4 regions of the Paenibacillus sp. URB8-2 genome follow, and region 1 is predicted to be linked to each of the others. Evidence: riboswitches for the same ligand, from Rfam matches in the RefSeq annotation. Region 1 holds a riboswitch; each other region holds the start of a gene.

What was found. Region 1 has a riboswitch for cyclic di-AMP ahead of PUR_RS21590 (C40 family peptidase). Riboswitches for the same ligand answer to the same signal wherever they lie in the genome.
Region 2: it holds a riboswitch for cyclic di-AMP, as region 1 does, so the genes downstream of both, PUR_RS14370 (APC family permease) here and PUR_RS21590 (C40 family peptidase) in region 1, are expected to answer to the same signal.
Region 3: it holds a riboswitch for cyclic di-AMP, as region 1 does, so the genes downstream of both, PUR_RS00140 (resuscitation-promoting factor) here and PUR_RS21590 (C40 family peptidase) in region 1, are expected to answer to the same signal.
Region 4: it holds a riboswitch for cyclic di-AMP, as region 1 does, so the genes downstream of both, PUR_RS00490 (C40 family peptidase) here and PUR_RS21590 (C40 family peptidase) in region 1, are expected to answer to the same signal.

What each region holds. Positions count from the first base shown of each region.
Region 1 covers NZ_AP023239.1:4,674,896-4,680,584, forward strand. Annotated here, with positions in the region: gene PUR_RS21570 (GNAT family N-acetyltransferase) at 1-146, shown strand, start outside; gene PUR_RS21575 (guanylate kinase) at 226-801, shown strand; gene PUR_RS21580 (sulfite exporter TauE/SafE family protein) at 767-1,624, opposite strand; gene PUR_RS21585 (helix-turn-helix transcriptional regulator) at 1,763-2,701, shown strand; gene PUR_RS21590 (C40 family peptidase) at 2,798-3,268, opposite strand; cyclic di-AMP (ydaO/yuaA leader) riboswitch at 3,271-3,404, opposite strand; gene PUR_RS21595 (Fe(3+) ABC transporter substrate-binding protein) at 3,720-4,811, shown strand; gene PUR_RS21600 (ABC transporter permease) at 4,899-5,689, shown strand, end outside.
Region 2 covers NZ_AP023239.1:3,136,850-3,142,538, forward strand. Annotated here, with positions in the region: gene murB (UDP-N-acetylmuramate dehydrogenase) at 8-922, opposite strand; gene PUR_RS14365 (ABC transporter ATP-binding protein) at 1,049-1,846, opposite strand; gene PUR_RS14370 (APC family permease) at 2,153-3,970, opposite strand; cyclic di-AMP (ydaO/yuaA leader) riboswitch at 4,094-4,252, opposite strand; gene PUR_RS14375 (disulfide oxidoreductase) at 4,435-4,899, opposite strand; gene PUR_RS14380 (DsbA family protein) at 4,896-5,648, opposite strand.
Region 3 covers NZ_AP023239.1:27,231-32,919, forward strand. Annotated here, with positions in the region: gene PUR_RS00125 (AbrB/MazE/SpoVT family DNA-binding domain-containing protein) at 188-442, opposite strand; gene PUR_RS00130 (HD domain-containing protein) at 753-2,039, shown strand; gene PUR_RS00135 (TatD family hydrolase) at 2,067-2,834, shown strand; cyclic di-AMP (ydaO/yuaA leader) riboswitch at 3,036-3,270, shown strand; gene PUR_RS00140 (resuscitation-promoting factor) at 3,549-4,706, shown strand; gene rnmV (ribonuclease M5) at 4,865-5,416, shown strand; gene rsmA (16S rRNA (adenine(1518)-N(6)/adenine(1519)-N(6))-dimethyltransferase RsmA) at 5,413-5,689, shown strand, end outside.
Region 4 covers NZ_AP023239.1:99,655-105,343, reverse strand. Annotated here, with positions in the region: gene PUR_RS00505 (M1 family metallopeptidase) at 1-1,141, shown strand, start outside; gene PUR_RS00500 (hypothetical protein) at 1,152-1,982, shown strand; cyclic di-AMP (ydaO/yuaA leader) riboswitch at 2,215-2,354, shown strand; gene PUR_RS00495 (C40 family peptidase) at 2,375-2,842, shown strand; cyclic di-AMP (ydaO/yuaA leader) riboswitch at 3,187-3,330, shown strand; gene PUR_RS00490 (C40 family peptidase) at 3,336-3,827, shown strand; gene PUR_RS00485 (GNAT family N-acetyltransferase) at 4,170-4,670, shown strand; gene PUR_RS00480 (c-type cytochrome) at 4,774-5,130, shown strand; gene PUR_RS00475 (4a-hydroxytetrahydrobiopterin dehydratase) at 5,252-5,539, opposite strand.

The sequences.
Region 1 (5,689 bases):
AGAATTTACGGGAAACCCGCGTCAAAATTCATGCGCAGGCTTACCTTCAAGACTTTTACGCTTCCTTCGGCTTCGAGCCGGTGTCGGACGTCTACCTGGAAGACGGGATTCCGCATATCGAAATGCTTCTGTCGCCGGAAGAATAAGCCATCCGGTCTTGCCTCATTGGCGGACAACCGGCTGCGATTTACCGCATCCATTTCCCCCGATAAAGGAGTGTTGGCATTGGGACGCATTATCGTGCTGTACGGACCGTCCGCTTCCGGCAAAAGCGAGATTCAGCGGCAGCTTACCGGACCCGGGTTTCCCCGGATCATCACGGCGACGACCCGTCCGCCGCGGCCGCATGAAACGGATGGCGTGCATTACCTGTTCCTGGACAAAGAGAGCTTTCAGGAGAAAATGGCGCGCGGCGAGCTGATCGAATGGACGGAGTATAACGGTGAATGGTACGGCACACTGCGCTCCAGCATCGAGGAGGCGATAGCCGGCCCGGCGGATGCCAATATCATTATGGATCTGGCCGGCGTGCTTGCGCTTAAACAGCGTTACAGAGAGCATGTTGCCGCCATCTACATCGGCGCCGACCTCCCTTCTCTCGCCAGAAGGCTGGCCGAAAGAGGCGGAGACACGGCCGAAACGGCAAGCAGGCTGCAAAAGGCCCGGGAGCAGGAGCTCACCGAGGCCTATATGAAGCCTGCGGACGCCGTCATTTGGAACAGCGACGGCGCTGACTTCGAGGATACGCTGAAGCGGGTACGGGAAGTTATAGCTTCCTTTCCCGGGCGGGGGATGCAATGACGACCTTGCCTGCCCGCGCCGATTTGAGCGCTTTTGTAAACATTTTGATCGCGGACAGGATCAATATGAATCCCAGAACCAATTTGAGCAGGCTGGAAGAAACATAGACGATCAAGAGTCCGCCGATAAATGAACCGATAATCGAGCCGATTCCCATGGGAACGACGAGTTCCCTCCATTCTTTTTTCTCCGCGTAGGCACCATTTGAACCATGCCTGATCATCCCGATCACCACAGTTGGCAGACTGATCAATACGCTGGCGGTGCCCGCGATTTTGATATCCACCCCGTAAACGAGCAGCAGAGTCGGAATAATCAGTTCCCCTCCGGCAACCCCGAGCAGACTGCTCACGATGCCGATTCCTATCCCAAAAGCAATGCCAACGAGTACGGCTGCCGGCAGCGGCATCGGTATTCCGCTGGAGACCACCGGGGAGAAGCCTTCGACGACCAGCAGGATGCCAATGGAAACGAGCAGAATGAGAATGACTTTCTCGAGCGTGTGCTCGGACAAACGCTTGGAGTAGTTCGCCCCCGTGTAGGCGCCGATCATCCCGCCGGCGATAAAAGAGGCAATGACGGGCAGAATAGCCGTCAGAGCTGGAAGCGAAGCCTGGGGAAGGCGCATGATCAGCGAGGAGATCAGGGTGACCAGGCTGACGGCCAAATTAAATGCCACCGCCTGACGCGTCGGATACTTGAACAGACCCACGAGCACAGGAAGGCGGAATTCCGCTCCGCCGAGTCCGATCAATCCCCCGAGGCAGCCAATTGGCGCTCCCGTTAATACAGCTAGCAGTGATTTTTTGCCTTTTTCATTCATAAATCCTTTACCTCCTCCCATAAAACCGTACAAAACACCACGAAACGTAACAAAACCGGATTTAAAAAAAGTGTATCCTAGCCTATAATGATTGACAAGAGCAACATTTGAACGAATATTGACGAGGTGATCTTCCCCATGTCCGACAGCACGCTTTCCTATTCACCCGAAGAGGTGTCCAAAATTCTTAAAATATCCAAAGGGACCGTGTACGACCTGATCAAACGGGGTGAGCTTCCGTCCTACCGGATCGGCAAAAAGCTGCGGGTCACCCCCGCCGACCTCGAGGCCTACACCCGCCCATCCTATGCAGCCGAAAAGCCCCATCCCGTACCTCCGGCCGTCTCCATGGAGAAGCTGATTATCGATAACCAGGGACTCATTATATGCGGCCAGGACATTGTCCTTGATGTGCTTGCCACCCATATGGAAAAAAGAACTCCCGCCATCCGCTCCCTTCGTTCCTACGTCGGCAGTCTTGACGGGCTGCTGTCCCTGTACCGGGGCACCGCCAATCTCGCCGCCGCCCATTTATGGGACGCCGAGACCGATGAGTTCAACACGCCGTACGTCCGCCGGCTTCTGCCCGGACACCGGAGCGTAATCGTTAATCTGGTATTCCGCAATCAGGGATTTTACGTTGCTCCCGGCAACCCGAAGAATCTGCGCTCCTGGGAGAGCCTGCTGGAACCGGGAATCGTCCTGGCCAACCGGGAAAAAGGCTCGGGGACCCGCATCATGCTGGACGAGTGGCTGCGCAGCAGCAGCATCGATCCCCATTCCATTCAGGGATATGAACATGAGGAGCCGAGCCATATCGCCGTGGCCAGCGCCGTCGCGCGGGGCATTGCGGACGTGGGAATTGGAACGGAAAAAGCGGCGCAGCAGGTGTCCGGGGTCGATTTCATTCCGCTCAAGAGGGAGCGGTACGATCTGGTCTTTTACAAGGAGGATATGGATAAACCGCAATTTCAGGCGCTTCTGGCCACACTGCGGTCGCCCGAATTCAGACATGAAGTAAGCGGACTCGGAGGTTATGATATTTCTAGCTGCGGTGAGATTGTCGGAGAGGTGTGACAGGGGGAATTAGGGGTCTGAAAATTACCGGGGACCCTGAGCAAACAAGAAGGACAAGCCCGGCGAAATGCCGCAGGCTTGTCCTTCTTTATGTATCTACTGACTCATCATCTTGGAGTAACTCTTCTCATCCACTACCCGGCGGGCGGTAACATAACGGTCCTGATAATACGAATCGGACAGCTTGCTTATTCTGACTCCCTTGCTGCTGGAGGAATGAGCGAACTGATTGTCGCCTATGTAAATTCCCGCATGGGAAACCCCTCGGCCGAACGTATTGAAAAATACCAAATCACCGACACGCAAATCGTCTTTGGCTACCGAGGTTCCAACCCTGGCTTGGGACTGGGAAGTGCGCGGCAGATCATCGACGTTAAATTTCTTTAGGACATACAGGATAAAACCGGAACAATCGAAGCCGGAGGTGGTAGTGCCTCCATAAACGTAAGGTGTTCCGAGAACCTGGTCCACGACACTCTCAAGCTTAACTTCACTTGCATATGTACTGGGTGCGGCGGAAGTAAATATAGCAGCGGCTGCTAGCAGCGATAGGATGACTTTCTTCAGAGTTGTTCTCCCTTTCAATGCCTACGGAGTTAGCTGAGGATTCGGTTAAAGGTTCCCTATATTCCCTTGCTTGCAAGAATAATTCACCCGGAATGGTTCCCCCGTTTTCAACAACGAAATTCGGCAATAGTTAATATTTTGTAACTATTCATACTTTAATACATCAAAAAGAAGGCTGTCAATCCTTATGTAACCCCGTTTTTTATAAGGAAAACAAGCATGATCCTGGCCTCCATTCATTTCGTTAAAAAGAACAAAAATGTAACTACACCTATCTATATTCCAGGATGTGGAACTCCACCGCGAGATTGTGACGAAAATATGCTTATTTAAAATAACTATTATAAATTCCAAAGACATTTAAATTTAATCTTATTGACATGAAGAAAGCAGTGAAGTTATCATGTTGCTAATTGAGAATAATAATCATTATCTAGGGGGATGTTTGAAAATGGTGAAGCGTAAATTTTTTGCTCCATTGCTTACGGGAGTACTTGCTGCCGGTCTGTTGGCCGGTTGCGGCGCGGACAAGGCGAGTGAAGCCGGTGCGGGTAATACAGAAGAGACAAAGCCGAGCGCACAGGCAGCGGAGCAAGTCGTCAATATCTATTCCGCACGGAGTTATGACGTGGACGCTCTACTGTATAAGAAATTCACGGAAGAGACCGGCATCAAAGTAAACGTGATTGACGGTAAGGCGGAGGAACTGATTGAGCGCATGAAGCGCGAAGGCGAAAGCACACAGGCTGACCTGTTCCTCACGGTAGACGGCGGCGTGTTGAACAATGCCAAGCAGGCCGGACTGCTCCAGCCGGTCACTTCGGCAACGATCGACCAGAATGTTCCGAAAGACCTGCGTGACCCGGACAATGAGTGGATCGGACTCTCCACACGCGCCCGCGTCATCGTCTACTCCAAGGATCGTGTAAAACCGGAGCAGCTCTCCACCTATGAGGACCTGACCAGCCCGGCCTGGAAAGGCAAAGTGCTTGTTCGTCCGTCCTCCAGCTTGTACAACCAGTCCCTGCTGTCCTCTTTCATTGAATTGAACGGCGAAGCGAAAGCGGAAGAATGGTCCAAAGGATTGGTAGCCAATCTGGCCCGCACTCCGGAAGGAAATGACCGTGACCAGGCCAAAGCGATTGTCGCCGGTGTAGGCGATGTGGCGCTGATGAATACGTACTACGTGGGCCTGCTGATCAATTCGGACGATCCGGAAGAAGCGAAAGTCGGTAAAAGCATCGGCGTCTTCTTCCCGAACCAGGAAACGACTGGCACTCATGTGAATATCAGCGGCGCGGCTGTAACCAAGTACAGCAAGAACAAGGACAACGCCGTCAAGCTGATTGAATTCCTGACCGGCGTCGAAGCGCAGACGATGGTTACCAATGAAAACTTCGAGTTCCCTGTTAATGCCAAGGCTGAGCTGCCCGAGCTGCTCAAATCCTGGGGAACATTCAAAACGCAGCACATTGATTTCAACAAACTGGGCGTTAATAATGCCAAAGCAATTGAAATCATTAACAAAACAGGCTGGAAATAATTTATGAATCTAAACACAGTTAAGGTACAGATACAAAGACGCCTTAGCGGTTGGCGAATCGCAAGCTTGGCGGGGGCGGCAGTTATTTTGCTGCCCATTCTTTTTGTACTGCTCTCGGTATTTAATCCGCCAAGTGGCAATTGGGTTCAAATCAGGCAGTACCTCGTAAAGGATTATATCGCCCAAACGGTTCAGCTGACGCTGATGGTTGCCGTGCTGACAGCATTGCTCGGGGTAACGCTGGCCTGGCTTACGGCGGTCTTTGATTTTCCGGGAAAACGGTTCTTTAGGTGGGCGCTGATTCTTCCTCTAGCCATTCCTCCATACATCGCCGCTTTTACATACAGCACGATGTTCAGCTACACCGGCATTGTCCAGACGACACTGCGGAACCGGTTCGGAATTGTTCCCAATCAGGAGCTGATTACCGTCTCCTCCATGCGGGGCGCGGTCCTTGTATTTACTTTGTTTCTGTTTCCTTATGTATATCTGATTACCAAATCGTTCTTAGAAAAACAGAGCGCCTCATATATTGAGAACGCCCGGCTGCTGGGTAGGAATGGCTTGTCCATATTCCTGCGGGTCGCACTTCCATTATCCCGTCCAGCCATTGCGGGCAGTATCAGCCTCGTGATCTTTGAGGTGCTGAGCGATTACGGGGTAACGAGTTATTTTGGCATTCAGACCGTCTCGACAGCGATCTTCCAGACCTGGTTCGGAATGTATGATGCCGATTCGGCGATGCGCCTTGCCGCCTGGCTCATGATGATTGTCATCGGCTTGTTCCTGGTCGAAATGCTGCTGCGCAAACGGCGCGCATACAGCTCGACGACGAGTAAGTCGAGGCCGCTTGTGCCGAGGCGCTTAACGGGAGCTCG
Region 2 (5,689 bases), 1.5 Mb from region 1:
CATCACTTTACAGCTCTTCGCCGATAATCTCGACTTCCGTCTCCAGCTCGACGCCGAAACGCCCCTTTACAGTCTCTCTCACATGCTGAATCAGTCCGATATAATCGCTTGCCGTAGCGTTATCCGCATTAATGATGAACCCCGCATGCTTTTTCGATACTTCAGCTCCGCCGATTCTTGTCCCTTGAAGTCCGCTTTCCTGAATCAACTGGCCTGCAAACCGTCCCGGAGGCCGCTTGAAGACACTGCCGCAGGATGGATATTCGAGCGGCTGCTTGGACTCCCGCATCTCGGTCAGCTTATCCATCGCCGCCTTAATTTCCTCGTGGGTTCCCGGCTTCAGGGCAAAACGGGCTTCCAGAATGAGATAATCGCCGCTGGAGAAGACGCTTTTCCGGTAGCCCCACTTCAGGTCATCTCCTTCCAGCTTTACGATGGCGCCGGTCTTGTCGATGGCAAGCGCGCTTTGCAGCACATCGGCCACCTCGCCGCCGTAGGCTCCGGCGTTCATGTACAGCGCACCTCCGACCGTGCCGGGAATGCCGCAGGCAAATTCAAGACCCGTCAATTTCCGCTCAAGTGCGAAACGGGAAGTATCAATAATTTGGGCTCCGCACTGGGCGATGACCACATCGTCCTTAAAGCTGATGCCGGTTAATCCGGACGTTTGCAGAACGATGCCGCGCACGCCTCCGTCCCGGATAATTACGTTTGAACCGTTCCCTAATATAGTAAGCTTAATGCCGTTTTCGGCAGCGTATGTAAAGACCGCTTGAATTTCCTCGTAAGTGGAAGGCTCAGCCAGAATGTCCGCCCGGCCGCCCATTTTGGTGAAGACATGATCTTTGAGCGATTCATGGCTCTTAATCGTTCCGGACGGAACAAGCCTTTGCAGATCCTCTTGAATTTTGCCGATATCCATGGGTTTGCTCCTTTAGTTGTTATACATATCTTTAGGCAATCCTCACTTTAACAACGAACAGGCTCCCTTGTCAATGACAGGAGCCCGTTAATCGGCTTTAAGTTTTCAGCTATGGATTCGGTTCAATTAGACAGCCTTGCTCTTAGCAAGGCTGTAGGGCAGACACAGCGGCAATCCCGTCCGCGGATCATCGACAATATCCGCCTCGATCCCGAACACTTCGCGCAGCACGTCCGGAGTCATAACATCTACCGGAGCGCCTTCGCTGACTACGGTGCCCGATTTGATCGCAACCATATGTTGGCCGAAGCGTGAAGCGTGGTTCAAATCGTGTACGACCATAATAATCGTCCGGCCCTCCCGCTCGTTCAGCATCTGCAGAAGCTGAAGCACTTCAAGCTGATGCGCCATATCCAGAAAGGTCGTCGGTTCGTCCAGGAACAAGATATCCGTCTGCTGGGCCAGCGCCATGGCAATCCATGCGCGCTGCCGCTGTCCTCCGGACAGGCGTTCGATCGGCCGGTCGCTGAAATCGCCCATCCCGGTAACTTCAATAGCCGAGGAAATGATCTTCCGGTCTTCCACAGTGAGAGAGCCGAAGCCCTTCTGATGGGGATAACGCCCGTAGCTCACCAGTTCGGAAACGGTCAATCCGTCCGGAGCGGTCGGATTTTGCGGCAGAATCGCGAGCTGGCGCGCAACTTCCTTCGTCGATTGGGTATGAATCGACTTGCCGTCGAGCAGCACACTGCCGCTGGCCGGCTTCATCAGCCGGGCCATCGTTTTGAGGATCGTCGATTTCCCCGAACCGTTGGCTCCCACGAGAGCCGTAATCTTCCCGGTCGGAATCGACAAGTTTAGATCCTTTACAATAATCGACTCCGCATAGCCGATACTTAATTGATTCACATTCAAACGTTCCATCATAAACAGTTCACTTCTTTCCTGTTATCTCCATATCACCACGGATATTATTTTTAGCCTTGTCTTCTCAAATGATATTGATTATCATTATCCGTGTCAACATAAAAGATCATAACTTCCCCGCTTCTGCTTAGTCATGTAAGAAGAAACGGCTTCGCCGTCCTCTGGAAGAGGAAGGCATCCGTTTCTCGTAATAATATCAGGTTAAGGATAAGCGCGAAGCTTATACTTTCTGATATTGCCAAAAAAGCTGCCGCCGGAGACATTCTCCAGCAACAGCTTTCTGCCAACGGGCTGTCTGCCCGATTATTTATTCAAATGATACGGAACCGTCGCAACGACGATATCCTTGTGATTCATGAGATAAGTCCGGATAAATACGCTCGTCTGATTATGCAGGACGGCCTGCCACCAATGCTTGGTAATAAACTGCGGAATCAGAATCGTAATATGATCCGTCGAAGCATTCTTCCACTCCACCGTATCGATAAATTTAACCAGCGGACGCATGATGCTGCGGTACCGGGAACGAAGGACGATCAAGCGCACTCCGGGATTCCATTCCTCCCACTTCAGCTCCATTTTGCGGATTTCTTCTTCGTCGAAGCCGACATAGACGGCAACCACATTATCAGTTAACGATTTGGCATAGCTGATCGAATGAAGCACCGCACGCGTTACGGCGGATACCGGGATAACAATCGTGCTTCCTTTAATACATGGCTTATCTTTATCCAACTGAATCCGGAGCTGGTCTGCCGTATTCATATAGTGACGATGAATGCGGAAGAAAATAAGCATAACAATCGGCAGGAAGATGAAAGCCACCCATACGTTCGAGAATTTGGTAATAATGAAGATAAGCGTAATGGTAAGGGTTGTCAGCATTCCGACCGTATTCACGGCAAATTTGGTCCGCCAGCCAGCCGGCTTCAGCTTATACCAGCGAATCATCATGCCAAGCTGGGAAAGAGTGAACGGAATAAATACGCCGACGGCATAGAGCGGAATCAGATTTCCGGTTTCGCCGTGAAATGCAGCAACGAGCAGACAAGAAGCCACTCCCAGGAAAATAATGCCGTTGGAGAAGCCGAGACGGTCGCCACGGACCATAAAAGCATGCGGCATATACTTGTCTTTAGCCAGCATGAACGACAGCAGCGGAAAGGCCGAGTAGGCCGTATTGGCCGCCAGGAACAAGATGACCGCCGTTATCGCCTGAATGCAGTAGTACAGGACGCCCCGTCCGAAGGTCGATTCGGCAATTTGCGAAACCACCGTTTCATTGGCGTTCGGGGTAATGCCGTACCAGTAAGCCAGCAGTGTTATACCGGTAAACATGAATCCCAGAATCAAACCCATCATCATGAGGGTTTTGGCGGCATTTTTTTCCGCTGGGGCCTTAAAGTTCGGAATGGCATTCGATACCGCTTCGACACCGGTCAGCGCCGAACAGCCGGAGCTGAAGGCCTTAAGCAGCAGGAACAGACTGACATTGGATACCGCACTGCCGATTTCGGGAACAGCGGCATGACCGCCGCCAGCCGCATATTTGACCAAACCGGAGACGATCAGAACCACGATAGACAAGACGAACAAGTATACCGGGACGGCAATGAAAGAAGCCGACTCGGTCACGCCGCGAAGATTGATAATAGTCAAAATGATGATTACCGTGACCGCAATCGCCACAGTATGGTCGTGCAAATTCGGAAACGCCGAAGTGATCGCATCCGTACCAGCCGAGGCGCTAACTGCAACCGTCAGGATGTAATCCACAAGCAGGGAACCGCCTGCGAGCAGTCCCGTGGAAACCCCGAGATTATCCTTGGCTACGATATAGGCTCCCCCGCCTTGAGGATAAGAGAAAATCGTCTGCCGGTAGGATAAAATCAGAATTGCCAGTAATCCCAGTACCGCGAGGGCAATCGGCAAAGAATACCAGATAGCCGTAAAACCTGCTGCTATCAGCACGATCAAAATCTGTTCCGTTCCGTATGCGACGGACGAAAGTGCGTCCGATGACAGAACGGCAAGTGCCTTCACTTTGGTTAACTTTTCCTGGTCGAGTTCGGTTGATTTTCTGGGACGACCGATCAATAGTCGTTTTACTCTGCTTACCATTTGGATACAGTTCCTCTCTTTGTTGAGTTGAAACGGTAATACCGCGCGCCGTTTTCAGTGGTGGATTTTCATAAATAAGGGCACAAAAATAAGCATACGGAAATGACCGCATGCTTATGCATGATCATATCCCACTGTAGCTTACGAGGTTAGCTGGCGGATTCGGACTGTGGAAGCCCTACGGACCGGATAACATCCCGGCACCGATTCACCCCGTTGACCGCTGGGCGGTCAAGTTGGTTCCCCCGTTTTTCCATTTGGAAAATTCAGCGCATATTCAACTTCTCACAAGGTCTAATATTAGTCTATATTGCCATAGCCGTAAACAGTGAAAATGATGAAAAAGAAATGAAAAACGGACTAATTCACGCAAATTCCCATCAAGAGATAATCATGTCGTTCATTATCTTGTATTATCCCTGCAGCACGGGTTTTTATGTCCATTACGGAAGAAAACTTCCCCGTTAAGAGTTGATTCCGTCCTCCGCCTCTTCCGTTTCCTCCTCCTCGCGCGCTCTGGCGTTCCACAGCATCAGGGCTATAAGGATAAAAGCCGTCAGCGCCAGCAGCGGGATCGTAATGAAACCGAAAAAATTCAGATAATCTTTCGTGCATGGCACACCGATGGTGCAAGGAAGTACTTTGCCGAGAGCCGGTATTTTCTGCTCCGCGTAATGATACAGCGATATGCTGCCCCCTATAACGCTAAGCGGAAGCACGTAAGGAACAATACGCTTATCATTCCGATAGGTCGCTATACCAAGAAGAAGCACCTGCGGGTACATGAAAATCCGCTGGAACCAGCAGAGCTTGCAGGGTTCGTATTTCAACACCTCACTTAGGTAGAGGCTGCCGGCTGTGGCAACCAAGGATACAAACCAGGCCAGGTAGAGACCATACCGACTCAGGAAGCCGGAGAATGATTTCATTCCGTCTCAACCGCCTTTGCCGCCGTCTCAATCTCCTTGGCGATCGCTTCGAGATTGAAAGGCTCATTGGCCTTTATACCATTTATAAACAGCGACGGTGTACTTGTAACACGGCTGTCCTTTGCTGTCGCGTTATCTCTTGCCAGTTCATCCTCATAAGTACGCTCTTGAATGTCCTTGCGCAGCAGATCGTAATCGACATCAAGCTGTTCTTTTTGCGCAAGCTCAACCAGGAAATCCTCGGTCGCCCACTCGGTCTTCTCGTCCCCCTGATTGGCATACAACGCATCGTAATATTTCCAGAACGCTTCGCTATTCTGATGGTAAACCGACAACGCCGCTAAGGAAGCGGTCTCGGAATCGGGACCGATGAAGGACATATTGACGAAATACAGGGCAGCCTTGCCTTTTTCGATGTAATCCTTCACAAGCTGCGGCTTGACAACGCCGGAGAATTGGGCGCAGGCCGGGCATTTATAATCTCCGAACTCAACCAGCTTAACGGGCGCATCCGCCGCTCCAAGTCTTGGAAGCTCATCATACTTAAAAGACACCGGACTCGCGGAACTTCCCGGGCTGCCCGTATTTTTGGAAGCCAATACAAACATCGCAGCAAAAAGAACGACCACGAGCAGGATCGCTCCTAGTAAAAGGATATGTGTTTTCTTCTTCTGCCGTTCCTGTTCGGCCCGCAGCTTTTCTTGGGCCAGGGCTGGGGAGACTGTTCTGCTTTTTTTCGGTTTGCTCAATGTTATAATTCCTTTCTGTCCTGTCGGACCGGAGTAATGGC
Region 3 (5,689 bases), 940 kb from region 1:
AGGGCGTAGCCCTTGGGGCCCTCCTGAAAGTTTTCCAAAGGAAAACTCACTTCGGAAGCATAGGCTTGGGGAGGGTTTGGGAGGGGTCCCCCACAAAAAAAATACCCCCCGCATTCGCGGGAGGCTAAGGAGATATAAAAAAGGTTAGAATTAACAATTTGATTATTTCCATTATAACCGATTTAATTTAATTTGTCACAGGGGCAGGGATAGCAGAAATGCATTCATGGCAAACAATTTTTCCTTTAAAGTAAGTCACGTTCTCGGCATTACCGCAAAAAATACAGGCAGGCTCGTATTTTTTCAGCATGATCCGCTCACCGTCCACATAGATCTCAAGAGCATCTTTTTCTCCAATACCCAACGTACGGCGCAGCTCGATCGGAATGACAACCCGTCCCAGTTCGTCTACTTTTCTTACAATGCCTGTTGATTTCATCATAACAATCGTTGCTCCTCTCAAATAATCAAAAAGTGTCACTATTCGACAATCTTCTCTGTTTTATGGTACATATAATACCAACCATTCCCAAAACAGTCAACCTCTTTTTAGAGGATGAATTATTTTCTGATATGACAAGGTTTCTGGAATGGCTGCACTTCAATATATATAATAACTATCTAAGAGGTACAAGTAAAATGTCGAAATGGAAACTAAATGTTCAACTTTTTTCGACAAAATGTGACGAAATCTTCTTTTTTATTAGAATAAATCGGAATAAGTCGATGTTAAAGATAAAGGAGCTGACTTCATGCAGCAGCCGCTTACGGAAGAAAAAGTATTTAAAGATCCGGTTCACAATTACATCCATGTACAGGATACGGTGATTTGGCGACTCATTAATACAAAAGAATTTCAGCGTCTGCGCCGTATCCGCCAGCTCGGAACCACCTACTTGACCTTTCACGGCGCCGAACACAGCCGGTTCTCCCATTCGCTTGGGGTATATGAAATTACGCGGCGCATTATTTCCCAATTTGAGCGCAGCGGTTATAAAGACTGGATTCCCGAGGAAAGGCTGCTTACGCTGTGCGCGGCGCTTTTGCATGATTTGGGTCACGGACCGTTCTCCCATTCTATAGAAGAAGCTTTTCAAATGAATCATGAAGACTGGACATGCCGGATCATATTGGAGAACACTGGTATTACTGAAATTTTGCAGGAAGTGGAGGAAGATTTTCCGCAGAAGGTAGCTTCGGTTATCTGTAAAAAATATGAGCATGACATTGTGGTCAATTTGGTGTCGAGTCCGCTGGATGCCGACCGGATGGATTATCTGCTGCGCGACGCATATTACACCGGGGTTAACTACGGCACGATCGATATCGATCGTATTTTGCGGGTGCTTCGTCCATATCACGGGCGGGTAGTGGTCAAGGAATCGGGGATGCATGCAATTGAGGACTATTTAATGTCCCGTTACCAAATGTATTGGCAGGTCTATTTTCATCCGGTTACGCGCAGCTCGGAAATTATTTTGCGCCAGGTATTCCGCCGGGCCAAGCAGTTGTTTCAAGAAGGCTATTCCTTCCGTTTTATGGTGGAGCCGCTGACCGATTTATTTCGCGGTAAGGTAAATGTGCAGCAGTATTTGCAGCTGGATGAGGCGCTTGTGCAGGCGACATTTATGCAGTGGACCACGGAACAGGACGAACTGCTGAGCGACTTGTGCAGCCGCTTTATTCATCGTAAACTGTATAAATATGTAGAGATGGAAAGCCTGGACATGGAAACAATTGACGAAATTCGCCGCAGCTTTGCCTCGGCCGGATTGCACCCGGAATACGACTTGGAAATTGATTTTCCGACAGATTTACCCTATGATGTATTCCGTCCGGGAGAGGGCTTTCACGGTAAGCAGATTCTTCTGCTGGATCGTCAGGAACGGCTTCGCGAAATCTCCGAGGTGTCGGATATCGTCCGCTCTATCAGCGGGATTCACCGGGGGCGATATCATTTATATTATCCGCAGGACAAGCTCGAAAAAGCGCTTCCGATGCTGCCGAATTCGATTAAGGATTTGTTTGATATACGGTGAAAAATAGCAAAGAAAGGGGAAGTGGTTATGCAGCTTTTCGACACCCACACCCATCTGGATGCTCCGCAATTCGACGGCGACCGCGAGGAAACGATTGCACGGGCGGTAGAGGCGGGAGTAAGCAAAATGATCAATGTCGGCTTCAACCGGGAAACGATTCCAACCACGATGAAGCTGGCCGAATCGTACGAGTTTATTTATGCGGCAGTGGGTTGGCACCCGCAGGATGCCATTGATATGAAGGACGGGGACCTTGATTGGATCGCCTCGCTGTGCAGTCATGAAAAAGTCGTGGCTATTGGGGAAATTGGGCTCGATTACTACTGGGATACTTCACCAAAAGAAGTTCAGCATACCGTATTCCGGCGGCAGATCGGGCTGGCACGGGAGCTGAATATGCCGATCGTCATTCATAACCGGGATGCCCACGAAGATGTGGTCCGTATTCTCCGCGAAGAGAAGGCTTCGGAAATCGGGGGGATCATGCATTCCTTCTCGGGTAGTTGGGAGACAGCCAAAATGTGCCTCGATCTCGGCTTTTACCTCTCCTTCGGAGGACCGATTACGTTCAAGAACGCCCGGGTGCCCAAGGAGGTGCTGGCGCAGGTTCCGCTGGACCGTCTGCTGATCGAAACGGACTCCCCGTATCTGACGCCCCACCCCTACCGGGGCAAGCGTAACGAGAGCGCTCATGTTAAATTGGTAGCAGAGGCGGCAGCGGAAATAAAAGGAATTGAATTGAATAAAATGGCTGAAATTACGTACAAAAATGCACTGGGATTATTTGGTATTTAGTGAAAACGGGAGAAAACCGGCTAAAAAAATGAGAATGAACGAAAGATTAAAGATTTTTAACAAAAAAACGGGTGTTTATTACATTAATTTAACCATTTTCTTGAGCTTATCTGGTTGAAGTGTGCTTTACAACATGCATCGAAACAGGATATTATCTTGTCAGTGCAGTGAGCTGTTGTTACTGAGACAGCTGCTGATTCATAAATCGTCTCGCTGAGTCTCCATATGGAGAACGGGGGAACCAATATCGCTTTGCCGTATGCCTAAAGCCTTACATAAGAGTCATCAGGTTGGCGTTGCAGGCTGTATTTGATTTCTTCACGTGGTCTTTGGGGTGAATTTAAAGGCAATCGCCATGAGCGGTTGACCTGAGATAGGGCGTCTCTCTTTCGTCCGAACCCGACAGCTAACCCCGTAAGCGCAAGTAAGAGAGGAAACCTCGTGCGTTTGGCCGTTTATTCGGACATCCCAAGAAGCCACGAAAGAGTCCTCTAATCAAGACTCTTTATTTAGGCTTCTTTTTGTTTGAATTAAACGTATTCGCCTGTGAACTGTTATATAACAGGCGGAAGATGCCATGCCGGGCAGGCGATTTATGAGCAGGATGCGAGAAGCCGCGAATAGTATCGTGTCCTGTGACAATCTCTTGTAGTTTCGCTGGAACCAGCAGTACGGTTTACGGTTCGGGCGGGCTATGTAAGGAGGATGTAGAAGATGGGCGTATTCCAACCCGAAGTATCCCATGATTCGCAATCATCCAGCAGGTCTTATGCATTACGGTTACGTCTTGAGCAGGTGAATTTACGCACCTGGGCACTTGCGGGCGTAATCGGGGTAGCTATCGCGCTGCTTATTCTGCTGTACGTACACTCTCAAAGCAGCAAACAAATTGTTTTAGTGATAGACGGGCAGGTTCGTGCTCTGGAAACGCGCGAAGCGCTTCTGGGCGAGGCTCTGGCCAAAGAAACAATCTCGTTGAAACCGTACGACAAATTATCTGCGGGTCTTGGCGACGAGATCGAAGACGGCGACCGGATCGTCATTGACCGGGCGCAGGAGATCACTCTGACTGAAAATGGACAGACAAAAACGTTCTATACGACTGAGGATACGATCGGTCGGGCCATGAACAGTCTGGGCATTACGCTGAATGCCCACGACAAGGTTTTTCCTTCGCTAGACACCGCAATCTCCGCCAAAACGGAAGTCAAGGTCATCCGCATCAACAAGCAGGTTGTACAGCGGACCCAAAGCTTGCCTTTCCGGGTTATCAAGACGGCGGACCCCTCCCTAACCGTAGGGACAGTACGAGTAGCACAGGCCGGCAAGCCCGGCGCCATTATCCAGCATATCGAGAAGACTTATCAGGACGGAAAGCTTGTCTCGATGCGCATGGTTGGTAAAGAAGTGCAGAAGGTGACCAAGGATAAAGTGATCGCCATTGGTACGAAAGCCTTGCCTAAAGCCGCAGTCGTGAAAGTTTCTTCCGTTAGCAGCACCACTTCCAAAAAGACCAACGTCAGAAGCAGCAATGTCGCCAGCAAAGCCGGCGTGGACTTCGAGTACAAAAGATTGATTAAGAATGTTTCGATGACGGCATATTCTTCGGAAGAACCGGGAATCGGCACACGTACCGCTTCCGGAACGCGCGTAACGGAAGGGCGGACCATTGCAGTGGATCCTAATGTGATTCCGATCGGCTGGTGGGTGTATGTCGAGGGACTCGGATTCCGACGCGCTGAGGATACCGGCGGAGCCATTAAAGGCAATAAAATCGACGTTTATTACGATTCGCTGAGCCATGCCCGCAGTTTCGGCCGCAAATCGCGTGCCGTTTACGTGATCGGTCCGGTTAAACCGGAGCTGGATTAATGATTTTGCAAATTTAGCAGCAATACGCTATAGTGATGTAAGCTCGTCACTTATATAATTCTTAGTCAAAAAGAAGAGGAGCGAATCCTCTTCTTTTTGCTTTTATTTTTTGTGGTAAAGGCGGGGGATAGGGCCGCTGCGGGAGGAAAAGATAAACAATGATTAAAGAATTAATTGTCGTCGAAGGCAAAAGCGATACCGTCGCCGTCAAAAGAGCGGTCGATGCCGACACGATCGAAACGGGCGGTTCGGCGGTGGACAGCCGGGTAATCGCCAAGATCAAGCTTGCGATGGAGCGCCGCGGCGTTATTATTTTGACCGACCCGGATCATGCGGGAGAACGGATACGCAAGATTGTTTCGTCGAAGGTGCCTGGCTGCAAGCATGCTTTTATTCCGGAGCAGGATGCGACCTTGAAAGGCGATATCGGCGTCGAGAACGCATCGCCCGAGGCGATTCGCCATGCGCTGGAGCATGTGCATACCTCCTTCGAGGGAGCGCCGGTGCTGATCGGAATGGACGATCTTCTGGCTGCGGGGATGATTGTACACCCTAATGCCGCGCAGCGGAGAATGGAGCTGGGCAACCTGCTGGGCATCGGTTACTGCAACGGCAAGCAATTGTACAAGCGGCTGTCGATGTTCGGCATTACGCCCGAAGAGTTCGCAAACGCGGTGATGCAAATCGAGCAGGGAGGTCTATCCTTATGAGCGGCAGGGAAGAAATTTCATCCCCAAAAAGGACAAAAGAAATTATCGCGGCTCACGGATTTTCGTTCAAGAAGAGCCTGGGTCAGAACTTTCTGATTGACCAAAATATTTTAAATAAAATTGTAGAGGCGGCCGCTCTGGACGAAAGCACGGGCGCTCTTGAGATCGGCCCCGGCATCGGCGCGCTGACCGAGCGTCTGGCGCAGATGGCGGGTGCTGTTACGGCTGTAGAGATCGACCAGCGTCTGATTCCGATACTGCAGGAGGTGCTGT
Region 4 (5,689 bases), 1.0 Mb from region 1:
TGCAGAGGGACGAAAAATATATCAATTTTATGCCGATGACGTGCATGATTTCGCCTGGGCCGCTTCTCCGGACTTTGTGTATGCGGAAAAAGCCTACTCCTCGGCGGAAGTGCCCGGCGTTCGGATCAAGCTGTATCTGGACCCCCTGCATAAAAATCTGGAGGAGCGCTATTTCCAGGCCGCCGAGGCTGCGCTGAACGCTTTCAGTAAATGGTACGGCCCCTATCCGTATACCACGCTGTCCATCGTCGTTCCGCCCAAAGCGGGCAATGGAGCGGGAGGCATGGAGTATCCCACCTTAATCACCGCCTTCGGCGCGGAGAGCGGCTCTGCCGATACTTCGCTGGAACGGACGGTGATTCACGAAATCGGGCATCAGTACTTCTATGGAATGGTGGCCAGCAACGAGTTCGAGGAAGCCTGGCTGGACGAGAGCTTTACCTCCTATGCCGAGGACAGGCTGATGCAGCAGGAATACGGGCTCGCCTCCAATCTTCCTCTACAGGCCAGTCTCGTTACGAAACCCAAGCCGCTGACTCTGGATACCTGGAAATACGGCAGCGCGAATGTCTACACCCAGAACGTCTACATTCGGGGCAAGCTGGTGCTCAAGGATATCGAACGGCAGGTCGGCGCCAAGACAATGGATTCCATTATGTCCTCTTATGCCCGCAAATATCGTTTCCGTCACCCGGGCACCGCCGATTTTCAAAAAATTGTGGAAAAGGTGACCAAAAAATCGTGGCAGGATTACTTCGACCGTTACGTATACGGCGGAGGCGCTCCCGATTTCTCCGTTGAGGATATTACTGTAAGCAAAAGTAAAAGCGGCGTCTACGAGTCGCTGACAACCGTCGCCAATAAGGGCAGCCTGTATTCCGGCGTGAGCGTCAAGTTCACCTTCGCCGACGGCCACACGCTGCATAAAGTCTGGGATGGCCAGGGAGGGAAAACTTCGTTCCGGCTCTCCTCTGCGGCTCCTCTTGTTTCGGCCGAGGTGGACCCGGGTCACGAAGTCCTGCTGGAGAACAAGCATATCAACAACTTCAGAAAAGCGGCTCTCCCCTCGGCCCTCGTTTCCCGCTGGACGCTAAGCCTGACAAACGCGATCGAAACTGTGCTCGGCATTTTCGTCTGGTGAGGTGAATCGAATGAGAAAATGGATAATCCGCGGCTGGGGCAGCATCAAGGAACAGCTCTATATACTGATTCTGCTCTTTATCTACCGGCTGCTCTGGGGCTACTTTCTGTACCGCTTTGTAAGGTCGGCTGTTGTTCCCGCGCTGCTGCGTTACCCTTCCGAGAATGCCGGCGGCAGTGCAGCAGGCAGGCTGCTGTATTATATCGATGCCCAGCTCAGCCTGTCTTCCGAACCCGATGTGCGGCGTTGGTTGTGGACACTGCTTATTCTGGCGGGCGTGCGCCTGCTGGCTACGCCGTTCATCCGAGCCGGGCTGCTGCATGAGTTGCATCAGGAGAGCCGGGGTGAACGCGGGCTGTTCTTTTTTCCCGGCATGAAAAAGTACGGGCTGCCCGTTCTGCTCTTCAGCGCCGCCGAATGGGTTCTGACCCTTCTTCCCCTATACTGGCTTCTGCCGAAGGGATACAGACTCATTCTGTCATCCTACTGGGAGCCGGGGCTGCTGCTGCAGATTCTTCCGTATATTCTCGCATGGCTGCTTTACGTGTTTATCATTCGCTTGATCCTGCTATATATGCAGTTCGGTTACACAGGCGGCACCGGAATACTTGCTTCGCTACTGACCGCAATGCGCTGCTTCTTGCCCTCCGCGGCGCTGCGGATTCTGTTCGGGTTAGGGGGGCTCTTGATCTTTCTTGTATCTGCGGTGACGGGGTTTCTCAGTCCCGGACTGCCCGCGCTCTTCATTAGGCAGCTTGCGCCTCTCCCTTCCACTTTATTCGATATGTGGGGATTGTCGGCGCAATATCATCTATGGCGCAGCAAAACGAAGGATTCATAATTAGAAACACCCTATCATTTATGCATAACAGGCGAAAAGAGTTCAAATTCCGTGACAGGAATCTGAACTCTTTTTTATTTTTATATTGGCAAATATTTCGTCCGCTAAATTAAATTTGCCAAACCCCAAATCGTCTGATACAATGAGGCTTGTGTTGAGGTGACAAGTTTGTAATCTTTTAAAACTATTTTGTTATCTTGTCGTATGATGATGAATCAAGTCGATTGTTCTGGTGCATAACTAGCCAAATTCCCGGGCACCGGGGAGCGGGGGAACCATTTTTTGGGTGAATTGATCTTGTAACAAAGAGGTCATAGGGAACCTTCAAACCGAATCCTTAAGCTAACCACGCAGGCATTGGAAGGGGAACACAAGCTTTGAAAGGTCAACATATCAAGAAAAAACTCGCAGCCGCTGCGATAGGCCTTGTGATGGTTTTCACTCTGGGGTCAGGAAGCGCTTTCGCAGATTCGAAAATGGACACTGTTATTGCAAAAACTTTGGGAACCTCATATAAAACCGGTGGAATGAGCACAGCCGGGTTCGATTGTTCCGGATTTACCAAATACGTTTTCAAAAAAGTAGGACTTACCCTTCCTCGTACATCCAAAGCGCAATTCAAAGTAGGAACTTCCATATCGCGCAGCAAACTGCGCTCAGGAGATCTAGTATTCTTCAATACGCTCGGAAACGGCGTTTCCCATGTCGGCATTTATGTCGGCAACGGCAAATTCGCGCAATCCTCTTCTTCACGCGGCGTGACCATCAGCTCGCTTAGCCAGTCCTATTGGGCCAACCGTTATGTCGGCGCCAAACGTGTCATGAGCACAAACGCATACCAAGCCGTGGCTTACGATTGATTAATCTCTTGCCCGGAACATGATCTCGCTAATCATTTCCGGGTTTTTCCTTTTTTCTGTATATAGTTTAGCTATACACCTATTTCGGCGGCTTGAACCAGCTTTTGCAAAAAACAACGCCAAAAAAAATTTTTAGCATAAAAACACGATTTTTATCCAGTGTTTCTAAGTGAATTCACAAATGTAAGCGCTACAAAATCGAATTTTACTATGTTAAAAGTGATTGCCAACCAACAAAAGGTTTGTTACAATAAGCGCAATGAGTTTATAGTAACATTTTTGTAATGATTATTAACATTTTGACGATAATTTTGTCATGATCTACCCACTATAATCCGGACACTATACAGTATGTGCCGAGTTCCCTGACCATCAGGGAAGCGGGGGAACCATCTTTGGGTGAATTGACCTCCTGTTCAAGAGAGGGGTCATAGGGGACCTTCTACCGAATCCTTAAGCTAACCTCGCAGGCATTTGGAAGGAGTCAAATCTTTTGAAGAAGAAGTTGGCGGCAGCATTCCTCAGCTTTTCCATCGTTCTCACACTCGGAGCAGGCAGCGCATTTGCCGATTCGAAAATGGATAAAGTGATTGACGGCGCTATCGGAACCAAATACGTATCCGGCGGCACGAGCACAAGCGGATTCGATTGTTCCGGATTCACCATGTACGTGTTCGATAAGATGGGCATCGATCTGCCGCATCAGTCGGGTTCCCAGTTCAAAATGGGAGATGCCGTGTCCCGCAGCGATCTGAGAGCCGGCGATCTTGTATTCTTTAACACTTCCGGAAAAGGCATTTCCCATGTCGGCATCTATATCGGCTCCGGAAAGTTCGCCCATGCTTCCTCTTCGAAAGGCGTTACCGTCACTTCCCTGAGCGACAGTTATTATGTCAGCCGGTTTGTCGGCGCCAAACGGGTGATGGGCTCCAGCGCTTATCAATCCGTAGCCGTTGATTCTGAAGACAATGATGATGTGCAGTAATACTGCCCTATAGGACCCCTTCCCGGATTTAACCCCGGCGAGGGGTTTTTATTTTAATATAAGAACTTATAAGCTACGCGCTTATCGTTTAGTCTAATATTTCAACTAGAACGGGCATCGTCTCCAAAAGGATGGCGGAACCGTTTCTTTCTTGTGTTATTCTTATTTTACCCCCTCCGGCATTCGTCAAACATGGCTGAGCGCTTTCGGCCAAACTCCTAAAATTTATTCGCTCGCCAGGTTCTCTCCTAACTGCAAAGTTTTTGCGTCGAAATCACCTTTTTTTGTATATAATTTAATATAAAAGGTTTTCCCCTGCGGGGAGAGGAGGTCGCTGAACGTATGATTAGCTCTAATATCATCTTTCATGTCGGGCCCATGACATCTGCGCATGCCAGGGATATCTGCGGTTGGGAATACAAGGCGCCCTATAATATTTACGGCTGGCTGTCTTGGGATCAAATGGAGGCGCTCGGCATTGAATTCGGAGATCCGCGGATTCGGAGGGAGCAGTATGTTTCGGTATTGAACGAAGAGGACAAACTTTGCGGCTTCGCCCAGCTTTTTCCGATGGAAGGCACGGTGCGTCTGGGGATCGGTATGCGTCCCGAATTGTGCGGGCATGGCCTCGGCCATTTGTTTGTGGGAGCGGTTGTAAAAGAGGCGCTGAAACGATATCCCAGTCGAGAGGTCGATCTTGAAGTTCTTACCTGGAATCAAAGAGCCATCCGGGCCTACCGCAAATGCGGCTTTACGATCACCGATACCTACGAACGCCGGACGCCAAATGGAGATAAGCCCTTTTACTGCATGGTCTATGATAAATCCCTCCATAAAAGCTGAATCGGACGGACCACCGTTCATTTTTTTGTCACAAACCCTATGATAACGCTTCACCATCCGTTATAATTAGAGAAGCAGCTTACATAGGGGAGGACGATTGGGGATGCAAAAGTGGATCATGAGCGGATTATTTTTCGCTGCCTGCGCCTTTGCGGTTATACTGATGTTCACACTGCCCGGAAAAGAGCAGGTCGCCGAGCAGAACAATCCGACCATGCCGACCGTTAAGGCTGATCCCGCCAAAGCGGAAGCGACAGTTAAAGCCAATTGCATCACCTGCCACGGCGATCAGCTTCAGGGCGGAGTCGGACCCAATCTGCAAAAGGAAGGCAGCGAGCATACGGCCGAGCAGATTTACAGCATCGTTACCAAAGGACGGGGACAAATGCCTTCCTTCAATGATAAGCTGGCTCCGGAGGAGATTGCCAACATCGCCATGTGGCTGTCCGAGAAAAAATGAGTGCCAAGACAACAATACGCCTCTGCGCAGGAGCATAATGCTTCCTGGCACAGGGGCGTATTTTTAATAAAACTCTTCTCCTGTCGTCTATCGGGTTTCCTCGTAATTAACGGGCCTTCATTTAACGGGTCTTCTCAAACGCCTCATTAAACTCATGGGCTTCACGCACGTCGAGCGCGGTAATGCCGCCTTCCTCGCTTGTTGTAAGCCGCAGAATTACCGTTTTATAATCGATCGTGATATGCGGATGATGGTCGAACGCCTCCGAGATGGCGGCCACCTCATCCACGAACGCAATACCCTTCATAAAATCGTTGAACTGGTATTTGCGCACCATGGCCCCGCTGTCCAGCTTCCAGCCTTCCAGCTTGCCCACCTGCTCATGCAGTTCTCCCTCGGTTAATAACACTTTATGTTTCCTCCCTTGAAAAGCAGCCGTTTAAGTTCCTTTAGCCTTCCCGTTAAACAAAACATCCCTCAGGTTCTTTCGTCCAAGGGATGCGCCAGGAAAAACGCTTATTTTCGGTTTAATGTATTCTTGAATCCCGGCAAATATACC